3 regions of the Bacillus sp. JJ1122 genome follow, and region 3 is predicted to be linked to each of the others. Evidence: riboswitches for the same ligand, from Rfam matches in the RefSeq annotation. Region 3 holds a riboswitch; each other region holds the start of a gene.
What was found. A riboswitch is a leader RNA that binds a small molecule or an ion and turns the genes downstream of it on or off. The one in region 3 is predicted to bind thiamine pyrophosphate.
Positions count from the first base shown of each region.

Region 1: linked by a shared signal. The riboswitch ahead of V7201_RS02325 (sigma factor-like helix-turn-helix DNA-binding protein) and the one ahead of tenA (thiaminase II) in region 3 are both predicted to bind thiamine pyrophosphate.
Region 2: linked by a shared signal. The riboswitch ahead of V7201_RS11160 (ABC transporter substrate-binding protein) and the one ahead of tenA (thiaminase II) in region 3 are both predicted to bind thiamine pyrophosphate.

Region 1 is NZ_JBALQL010000003.1:9,384-12,664, reverse strand. Features, by position in the region: gene pepT (peptidase T) at 1-1,124, opposite strand, end outside; TPP riboswitch at 1,284-1,392, shown strand; gene V7201_RS02325 (sigma factor-like helix-turn-helix DNA-binding protein) at 1,535-1,906, shown strand; gene V7201_RS02320 (3-oxoacyl-ACP reductase) at 2,153-2,914, shown strand; gene thiM (hydroxyethylthiazole kinase) at 3,009-3,281, shown strand, end outside.
Region 2 is NZ_JBALQL010000019.1:87,194-90,474, reverse strand. Features, by position in the region: gene V7201_RS11170 (ABC transporter permease) at 1-574, opposite strand, end outside; gene V7201_RS11165 (thiamine-binding protein) at 574-864, opposite strand; gene V7201_RS11160 (ABC transporter substrate-binding protein) at 879-1,871, opposite strand; TPP riboswitch at 1,989-2,096, opposite strand; tRNA gene V7201_RS11155 (tRNA-Val) at 2,246-2,318, opposite strand; gene V7201_RS11150 (DinB family protein) at 2,477-2,962, opposite strand; gene V7201_RS11145 (NUDIX hydrolase) at 2,976-3,281, opposite strand, start outside.
Region 3 is NZ_JBALQL010000001.1:40,771-44,051, forward strand. Features, by position in the region: gene V7201_RS00190 (tetratricopeptide repeat protein) at 1-633, shown strand, start outside; gene tenA (thiaminase II) at 756-1,427, opposite strand; TPP riboswitch at 1,550-1,658, opposite strand; gene trxB (thioredoxin-disulfide reductase) at 1,944-2,897, shown strand.

The DNA.
Region 1 (3,281 bases), on a different contig from region 3:
GTGAAGATGTTGGGTGTAGGCAGTCCCATATAGCTTAGCTGAGATCCGTCTGTGCCGCCGCGGATCGGCTTCACAATTGGCTTGATCCCGAGGTTTTCCATTGCTTCGTAAGCAATGTGGACGATTTCCTTCACTGGCTCGATTTTATCCTTCATATTGTAGTACTGATCGTTCAATTCCAGGTGGACGCGGTCTTCACCGTATTTTTCCTTCAGTTCCCCCGCGATCTTCTCAAACAAATTCTTTCGTGCCTGAAAGCTGTCGCTGTGGAAGTCGCGGATGATATATTGCAGTTTCGTTTCTTCCACGTCGCCATTAATGGAGCTTAGATGGAAGAAGCCTTCATATCCTTCCGTATGTTCAGGGGCTTCTTCTGCCGGCAGCTTGCTGTGGAATTCCATCGCGATTTTCGCAGAGTTGACCATTTTGCCTTTTGCTGTACCCGGGTGAACATTCTTCCCTTTGAACGTCAGCTTCGCACCAGCTGCGTTAAAACTTTCATACTCAAGCTCGCCAAGCGGGCCGCCATCAATCGTATAAGCAAATTTAGCATTAAACGCGGCTACATCAAATTTATGAGGTCCTCTCCCGATTTCTTCATCAGGTGTAAAAGCAACCCTGATCTTGCCATGCTTAATTTCTGGATGCTTAATCAAATAAGCCATCGCAGTCATGATTTCAGCAATGCCAGCTTTATTGTCTGCTCCAAGAAGGGTAGTGCCATCCGTTGTGATCAATGTGTGCCCTTTATATTGCGGAAGCTCCGGGAAATCCTCAGGTGACAGAACAACACCCAGCTCTTTATTCAGAACGATTGCACCGCCATCAAAGTTTTCAATGACCTGTGGGTTGACGTTCTTTCCGGTAAAATCAGTCGCTGTATCAACGTGAGCAAGAAAGCCGATCGTTGGTACATCCTTATCTGTAGTGGAAGGAAGCGTCGCCATCACATAACCGTTCTCGTCGATGGTGACTTCTTCCATGCCAATTGCCTTCAATTCATCCACAAGCATATTGGCAAGCGTTAGCTGGCCATCTGTCGAAGGGCAGGTTTCACTGTTTTCATTGGATTGCGTATCAACTTTTACATAAGAAGTAAATCTTTCAATAATCTCGTTTTTCAATTCCCTTCATCTCCCATTCTTGAGTATATTTTCATATTATCATATATCCCGATGAACTCAATTTGTATTGGGTTATAAAAAATGTACTTATAACTAATAAATTCAAATCCCTTTACATATATAAAGGTTAAGGCTACTATGAAAATAATTAAATATTCGTTGTACTACTAGGGGAGCCCTGTGTTGGGCTGAGAGGAAAACATCAGTTTTTTGACCCTTTGGACCTGATCTGGGTAATACCAGCGTAGGAAAGTAGTGAGAGATGTTTTTTTCCCTTACATTGCTTTTAAGCCAGGTCCTATTAGGATCTGGCTTTTTTATTTGGCTGTTTTCTAAAAGATTGTTGTTTTTTAAAGTGGATTGTTTGATAGCAAACCATTAAAAAATAAGTTGATTGGAGCGGAGGGTGTATGAAAAACAAATTAGATATAACTATTGATGATGCTATTTACTTTATGGAGATGATTAGATCTGTATGGAGCCCTCATTTCGAACCTGGATACGGTAAACGGAAACCATACCTAAAAATATTAAAAGATCGTGAATCAAGTGAATACAATCGGTTTATTAAAGTGTATAGGTCCATAAAACATATTTTATCAGATAGGGAACAGTTTATCTTAGATCAAGTTTATGCACTAAACAACAGTAGAGCTCAACATAGAGAGATTGGCGAACAATTAGACGTGTCTCCTGAAAGAATCAGACAAATCATTAAAAAGGCTGAAAATACACTAGCAAGAGAGTTGTTGAAGAATACGGTAAGCGAATATAGGAAATGACGGGTAACGATTGAAATCCAGCCTGCCGAGAAAGCTCACCGCCTTCGCATTGGAAAGCAAGCATCCTGAAGTGAAAATCAACTTATTAAACACAACAAAGTACTAAAAAACTGCATTTATTTTTAATCTGGACCAAGGTCAATGAAGAGGATCAAAGTCCTGTTGATTGCAGTGGGAAGCGAGATTTGCCTGGAGCGGAAATCAACAGACAACTTAGCAGAACATATTTTCAAGGAGGTACTAAAAATGGAATTAAAAAATCAGGTAGTATTGGTGACTGGCGGGAGCCGGGGGTTAGGAGCAGAAACGGTAAAAGCTTTTGCAAGAGAAGGCGCGAGAGTCGTAATCAACTATTTTCAAAGCGAGCAAAAAGCAAGGCAGCTAGCAGAGGAAATCGGGGATACCGCATTTGCTGTCCATGCAGATGTCAGGAATTCAGAACAGGTCCAGAGCATGTTCAGAAAGGCAAAGGAGCACTTTGGCACACCGATTACGACCATTGTGAATAACGCGCTAATCAGTTTTAAATTTGATCCTGTTGCAAATAAGGATGCTTATTCAATTGGCTGGGAAGATTACCAGCTGCAGCTTGAAGGCTCCATCCGCGGTGCGCTGAATACCATTCAGGCTGGACTTCAGGATATGGAAAGCATGAAATTTGGGCGGATCATTAACATTGGTACAAACCTGTTCCAGAACCCGGTTGTGCCTTATCACGACTATACGACGAGCAAGGCTGCCTTACTTGGTTTTACCAGGAATATGGCCAATGATCTTGGCAAATATGGCATCACAGTAAATATGGTGTCGGGCGGTTTGCTAAAAACAACCGACGCAAGCTCTGCTACTTCTGAGGAGGTTTTCAAGCTGATCCAATCATCGACTCCACTGAAAAAAGTAACGGACCCAGCTGAAGCGGCAGATGCCGTTGTGTTTTTTGCATCACCTTGGGGGCGTGCGGTTACGGGGCAAAACCTTGTCGTAGATGGCGGACTTGTTATGGACTAAGAGAGTTCGTAACAAGAAGGAAAAGGTGATTTCCCAGTTGTAAATTTCATTGCACATAGGGGAGAGTTCACCGTAAGCAAAGGGAGGAATTGACATGGAAAAATCAGAGATTGTCAGTATGCTAAACAAAGTGCGTACCCAAAAACCGCTGATTCATAACATTACAAACGTGGTTGTCACCAATTTTACCGCGAATGGGTTACTTGCATTGGGGGCATCGCCTGTCATGGCGTATGCCGCTGAAGAAGTTGCCGAAATGGCAGCAATGGCAGGGAGCCTTGTGCTCAACATCGGAACCTTGAATTCTACGGTGGTTGAGTCAATGCTGATTGCCGGAAAAGCCGCGAATGAGCATGGTGTGCCTGTC
Region 2 (3,281 bases), on a different contig from region 3:
CAGCTCCCATAACACTGTATGTAGCTGCAATTTTCAATCCGGAAAAAAGTGGCGGAAGTGCATTTGGAAGCTCTACCTTCGTGAAGGTTTGCCTTCCCGAGGCACCTGACATTTTCATGTAATGCTTGAGATCCTCCGGGGCATTTTTAAACCCATCTAACGCAGCAATCGTAACCGGGAAGAAACAAACTAAAATAATAATGAGCAATTTCGGCAAAAAACCGAATCCAAACCAGATCACCAATAGAGGAGCCAGAACGATAATGGGTACATTCTGAGATAAAATTAATAATGGATAAAAAGCATTCTGAAGTGCAGGAACTAAGTGAAGCATCATGGCAATCAGGAAACCAAACGCTGCCCCGAGCAAAAGCCCAGCAATTGCCAATTCTAGTGTTGCCCCGACATCGGGTAAAAATAATGAATAACTCTCCATCGCTTCTTTTACTATGACAGAAGGGGCGGGTAACAGCCATTCAGGAATCTCCATAAAACGGGTGATTCCTTCCCAAAACATAAAGAAAAGGAGGAGAACCAAAAATGGTCTCCAGCCCTTATTCCAGATTGACTTCATTAGCGGTACTTCTCCGTCAGTGTATTCATTGTGATTCCAGTTGGCTGATACAGGATTTTCACCTGTGAAATAACATTAGGTGAACCCAATTCAACCATTTTTTTATTCATCTCAGCAATCACCGATAAGAGTGTTTCAAGCTCACCTTCCATCGTTGTTTCCAAAGGATGGACTTCATATTTCACTCCAGTTTGATCAATAATACTAATTGCCTCATCTACCAATTTTATGACTTCCTCTGTTGAAGAAGCCTTTGGGATAATTTGTACACTTACAAGTGCATTCGCCATTGTCCGTTCCCTCCTTATTCTGGTAAAAATTCATTCGTAAAGGCTTTTTTAGCATCCAATTCCTTCTCCAGAAGCCCGTTTTCTAACATCCATTCACTGTAATTCTTCCAAACCTCCAGCTTTTGCTCTCCCCAGCGATCTGCATCATCCTGATACTTTGGAGAAAGCCATTCCTGGCTTTTCTTAACCAGTTCTTTATCCAGATCAGGTACGGCCTTGATCAGGATATCGGCACTTTCTGACGGATGATCGATTGAAAATTGATATCCCTCTGTGAGTGCCTCCATGAACGCCTTAATGGTTTCCGGATCATTCTTGACCATCTTTTCATTTGTGCTTATGACAGGTGTATAATAATCAAGCTTCTTCGAGTAGTCTGTTAAATACACCATATTGATTGGTTCATTTCTCAACTCTGCTTCTACACCAGTCCAACCATAATAAATCCAGGCAAAATCAATATCCCGTTTTACCGCTGTGAAAAAGTCTGAGTTCCCCATATTAACAATTTTCACTTTTTCTACATCAGCATTTTCCTGTTTCATTAATGAACTGATCACTTCTTTTTCAATGGGCGATCCCCAGCCTCCATACGTTTTGCCTGCAAAGTCCTTTGGCGAAACAATGTTTTTAGCTTTCGGTGATGCAAAGCCTGAGGTGTTATGCTGGATAACAGCAGCCAGCGATACGAGTGGAATTCCCTGAATCCTAGCCTGAGTAATTCCTTCCTGATAACTTACACCAAACTCTGCCTTCCCTGATGCGACCAGCTGATCAGCTCCCGCTTCACCAGGTAAAAGAATTTCTACATCCAGTCCATGCTTCTTGAAGTATCCTTTTTCCTTTGCAACATAAATTCCTGTATGATTCGTATTCGGAGTCCAGTCAAGCACGATTGAAACCTTTTTCAATGAATCCTTTTCCTTGGCTGTCGGTTCATCCGATGAACAGCCGGCAAGACTCCAAATGTATAAAAATCCGAAAAACAACACCAATAATTTCTTCATGATTCTCCCTCTTCCTGTATTTACTTGACAATGAAGGTGGAAAGGAAGGCTTAAACAAACAGAAAAATGCGCTCGGGGAATCCCAAGCGCATGAAAAAATCCATAATAAACGATAAACGTCTATCAGAAGATGTTCCCTACGCTGGTACTAACCAGATCAGGTTAAAGGGTCAGCATCTATGGACACTTTCTCAGCCGGCACCACCGGCTCCCCTACATTTCCAATTCTCCAATTGTCAATTCTACTATATAGAAAGTTTTTTGATTCGTCTAGGAAAATAAAAATATCTTATGGTTATCAAGTATCAGACTAGATGAAAATTCTATAAAAAAAAACGCGAATCCCTTTAATAGGAATTCACGCTTCTCAAGTATGATTCCTACTGGGTTCGAACCAGCGACCTCTACCCTGTCAAGGTAGCGCTCTCCCAGCTGAGCTAAGGAATCGTTATTCTGTTTGTCCTTATTAGCGAGGACATTTATTAATATATAATGGAATGATTCTAATGTCAATATAATTTTCCTAATCAGACTTATCGATCCGCTAATCATTTCGCATTAAGTTAGTTGACGGCTTAATTGATTTTAGTCGATTAAAAATCGCACTAACCTTGCTCGTTTTGAAAAAGACCGCGCCCGATGAAGTTCGCTGTCACTGGCTGCTTTCCAATCTCCCTTGCCCAGACTGAAATTTGCCCAATGTGGTGAATTTCATGTGCAAGGGTATGTCTCATAATCTCACCCCAGGTGAAGATAACGCTGCTGCCATCTGACTCTCGAAGCTGTAAGATTCGGTTTTCCATCTCACCATTCCAGGCAAGAACGAACTCTTTTACCTCAGCTTTAAATTTTGCATCCAATTTTTTCACCTTATCCAAGGTATTATAAAGCTCAAAGTTCTCCTGGAAATCGTCTTTTCCCTGAAGCAAGCGAATCCAGCTCCATTCCACGTCAATAATATGAAAAAGGGTCTGTAATACACCTCCCATTCCTCCTGTCCGTGCAGCGAGCAGTTCTCCCTCACTAACCCCTTCACACCACTTATACCAATCATCCCGGACTGCCCAATTGTAGTTAAACAACATTTTCATTCAGCATCCCCCTCTAAATCTCCCTTATTGCTTTGATCACACTATTAATATATTCATCCTCATGCGGGACAAATTGATCTTTTACTACCTTCAAAACCAGAGGTTGCTTTTGACCATCGGGATTTAGTGTAAAACCCTCTGCCTCCAATTCCCTCACTTCTCCAAACCAGAGCTTTTCAAAAGCGTCGAGACTGGTCCTTATTATTCCTGAGACTTCCTCTTTTTGCAGGCTGTATTTCTCTAAAGGGACATGCTTGTTATACACATACACATGGCACATTTCTTTATCGATAAAATTTGAACTAACAAGTGAAGCCTT
Region 3 (3,281 bases):
TATTACTGGCTGGCGCATGCATCCTATTTTACCGGCAGGGAGCATTCTGCAAGAGTGATTTGGAAAAAGGTTCTCGAATACACTCCTGAAAAAGAGGGGATGGAACCTTGGTCAGAAAACCCAGGCGGTAAATTCGAGTCGCAGGTTGCGGCGATCCTTCATCAGCTGAACAGTGATTATGCTGAAGAACGATTATTCGCTCTCTTCCTGACATCTGTTTCTTCAAAAAAGAAAGAGATCCTTGCTGCGGAAAAGTCGACCGATAAAATGACGGAAGTCGAGAAATCGTACCTTGCATACGTCGCTTCAGGCAAGTTGAACGATCAGAAGGAAGAAGTTGCCGGCGCGCATGAAACGGCTAAGCTATTGTATGATCACCATCAGCCGATCGGGAAAAATGAAGCTGGTGTTTATATTATGTGGTTTTCAGTATTTGAGCAGGCAGTAGAAGCTGGCTATGATTTTAAAAATAAGAAAGCATGGGCAGCCGCTGTAGATTATCTCTGGGATAAGCTAAGAAATATCAAGACTTCGAAACAAGCAGTTGCAAATAAATACGGACTGTCCGTTTCAACACTTTCAAAATATATTAGTTTGGCGAACGAATTTCTTCATGAAGAAGACAGCATTTAATTGAAGAGCGGGAACCCTTCTGCCTGGCAGAATGAGGTTAGCTGTTTTAAAAAAAGTGTCATCCCCAATAACGGGTATGACACTTTTTTTGCTTTTAAAGATGCTTACTTTGTGATGGCCTTTTATTGATTGGTAGACCAGCCTTCCAGCGTGAAGGCCATTTCCCAGAATTGCAGCTCGTAATGGCAGCTGATCAAAAAGTGCTGTTTCATTTTTTCTTTTTCATGTTCTGAAGCTTTTTCTGCAAGAGCATCAAGAAGGTCGATCTGCTCGTTCACAAGCTCGGTGAACCAGTCGCTTCCATAAGCGGCGATCCATTCCTGGTAAACTGGCGTTTCCGGAGCAGCATTCTTAAGCAGTTCTCCAATCTCGTGGTAGATCCAGTAGCAGGGAAGGATAGCGGCAATGATTTCCCCCAGGCTTCCCGATGCAGAAACTCGGTAAAGGTGTGAAGTATAGGCGTAGGCAGTCGGAGCTGGCTCGAAGCTTTTCAAGTCGTCCTTCGTGACACCAAGCTGTCCCATAAAGCTTTCATGTAAACCAAGCTCGGCCTGATATGTACCCTGGGCATGGGCAGCCATTTTTGCCGTTATGGATAAATCCTCAGCTCTCGATGCACCAATTGCCTGGATACGGGCAAAATGGGAGAGGTAATAGGAGTCCTGCAAAATATAATATTTAAAGCTTTCAAGAGATAAGGTCCCCTTGGCGATTCCCTGGACGAATGGGTGGTTAAAATTCGCTTCCCAAATCTCATTTGCTTCTTGGCGGATCAACTGTGTAAAAGTAGACATAATAGACCTCCTGGTTAATAAAGATTCAACATCCTGCCGGCGAAGGATGCTTTTTCCCAATAAAAAAACCACTTTCTTTAGGCAGAAAGTGGTTGTATTGGCAGCAAAGTGAAACAAAAAAAGCTCCAGATACTCCACTTCCCTACGCTGGTATAATCCAGATCAGGTTCGAAGGGTCTTAAAGTTTCACTTTAATCTCAGCCTTAACAAAAGGCTCCCCTAGCAGATGAATATTGCGTATTTAATTATTATCTGTAAATCAGCATAACACCCTTCAGAAAATTGTCAAAGAATAAAGCTGGACAGAAAAAAAGTTCGCAAGGAAATCTTGACCACATCCAACCAAATTTTTTACGCTTCAAATCATTAGTGTCAATTACGTGAACAGCCAATTTTTCTAAGCATATTTTTGGACTATATGTCTCTTGTTTTATAGGATATGTTTAGGCAGGAAATACTATTTTCGAATGAAAACGGAAGTTAATGCGGATTTTGATTTTAAAGGAGTTGTACACCATGTCAGAAGAGAAAATTTATGATGTCATCATTATCGGTGCTGGCCCGGCAGGCATGACGGCTGCTGTCTATACATCACGTGCGAATTTATCTACATTGATGCTTGAACGCGGCGTTCCTGGCGGACAGATGGCCAATACGGAAGAAGTTGAAAACTACCCTGGATTTGACCACATTCTTGGACCTGAGCTTTCAACTAAAATGTTTGATCACGCTAAAAAATTCGGTGCTGAATATGCTTATGGTGATGTAAAAGAAGTCATCGACGGCAAAGAATACAAAACGATCAAAGCTGGCAGCAAAGAATATAAAGCGCGCTCAATTATTATTTCTGCAGGTGCAGAATATAAAAAGATCGGTGTTCCTGGCGAGCAGGAATTAGGCGGACGCGGCGTTTCTTACTGCGCAGTTTGTGATGGAGCATTCTTTAAAAATAAAGAACTTCTTGTTGTCGGCGGCGGAGACTCTGCTGTTGAAGAAGGCGTTTATTTAACACGTTTTGCTTCAAAAGTGACAATCGTTCACCGACGTGACGAACTTCGCGCGCAAAAAATCCTTCAGGATCGCGCGTTTGCAAATGAAAAAATTGACTTTATCTGGAGCCATACTGTTAAGCAAATCAACGATAAAGACGGCAAGGTTGGCAGTGTGACGCTCGTATCTACGAAAGAGGATGGGGAAGAAATGGAATTCCCGGCTGACGGTGTATTCATCTACATCGGAATGGTTCCATTAACAAAGCCATTCGAAAGCCTTGGAATCACAAACAGCAGCGGATATATTGAAACAAACGAGCTTATGGAAACGAAAGTTCCTGGCATCTTCGCAGCTGGCGATATCCGTGAAAAAACACTTCGCCAAATCGTGACAGCTACTGGCGACGGCAGTATCGCTGCACAGAACGCACAGCATTATGTAGAAGAATTGCTTGAAGAATTAAAAGCGAACGCTTAAAATAAGATACTTTAAAACTCCCCGCAGGAACTTTGCCTGCGGGTATTTAGTTTTGTACGGAATAAAAATACATTTACATTGATAAAAATTTCCTTTTTGCTGGTAAAAAAAGTGCCTGGCGGTATAAATTAACAAAACGTAATTATTTATTAATTCTTCTGTAACAGTAGTGAAATAATCATGGGGTATTATAGAAGTAGAAATTGACCCCCTTTTAAAAATATAATCCTTTGACGGCACAGGTTATCCTGTGCTCCTTTTTTTGCTAAAAATTAATACAGACCTTCAGGCATAAATATAACACCCCGAATTTCCATTAAGAAATCCTGCATTCTGACTTAAGCTTTAGACAATAGTTCCTCAACATTTTACTTTTGATAAGAT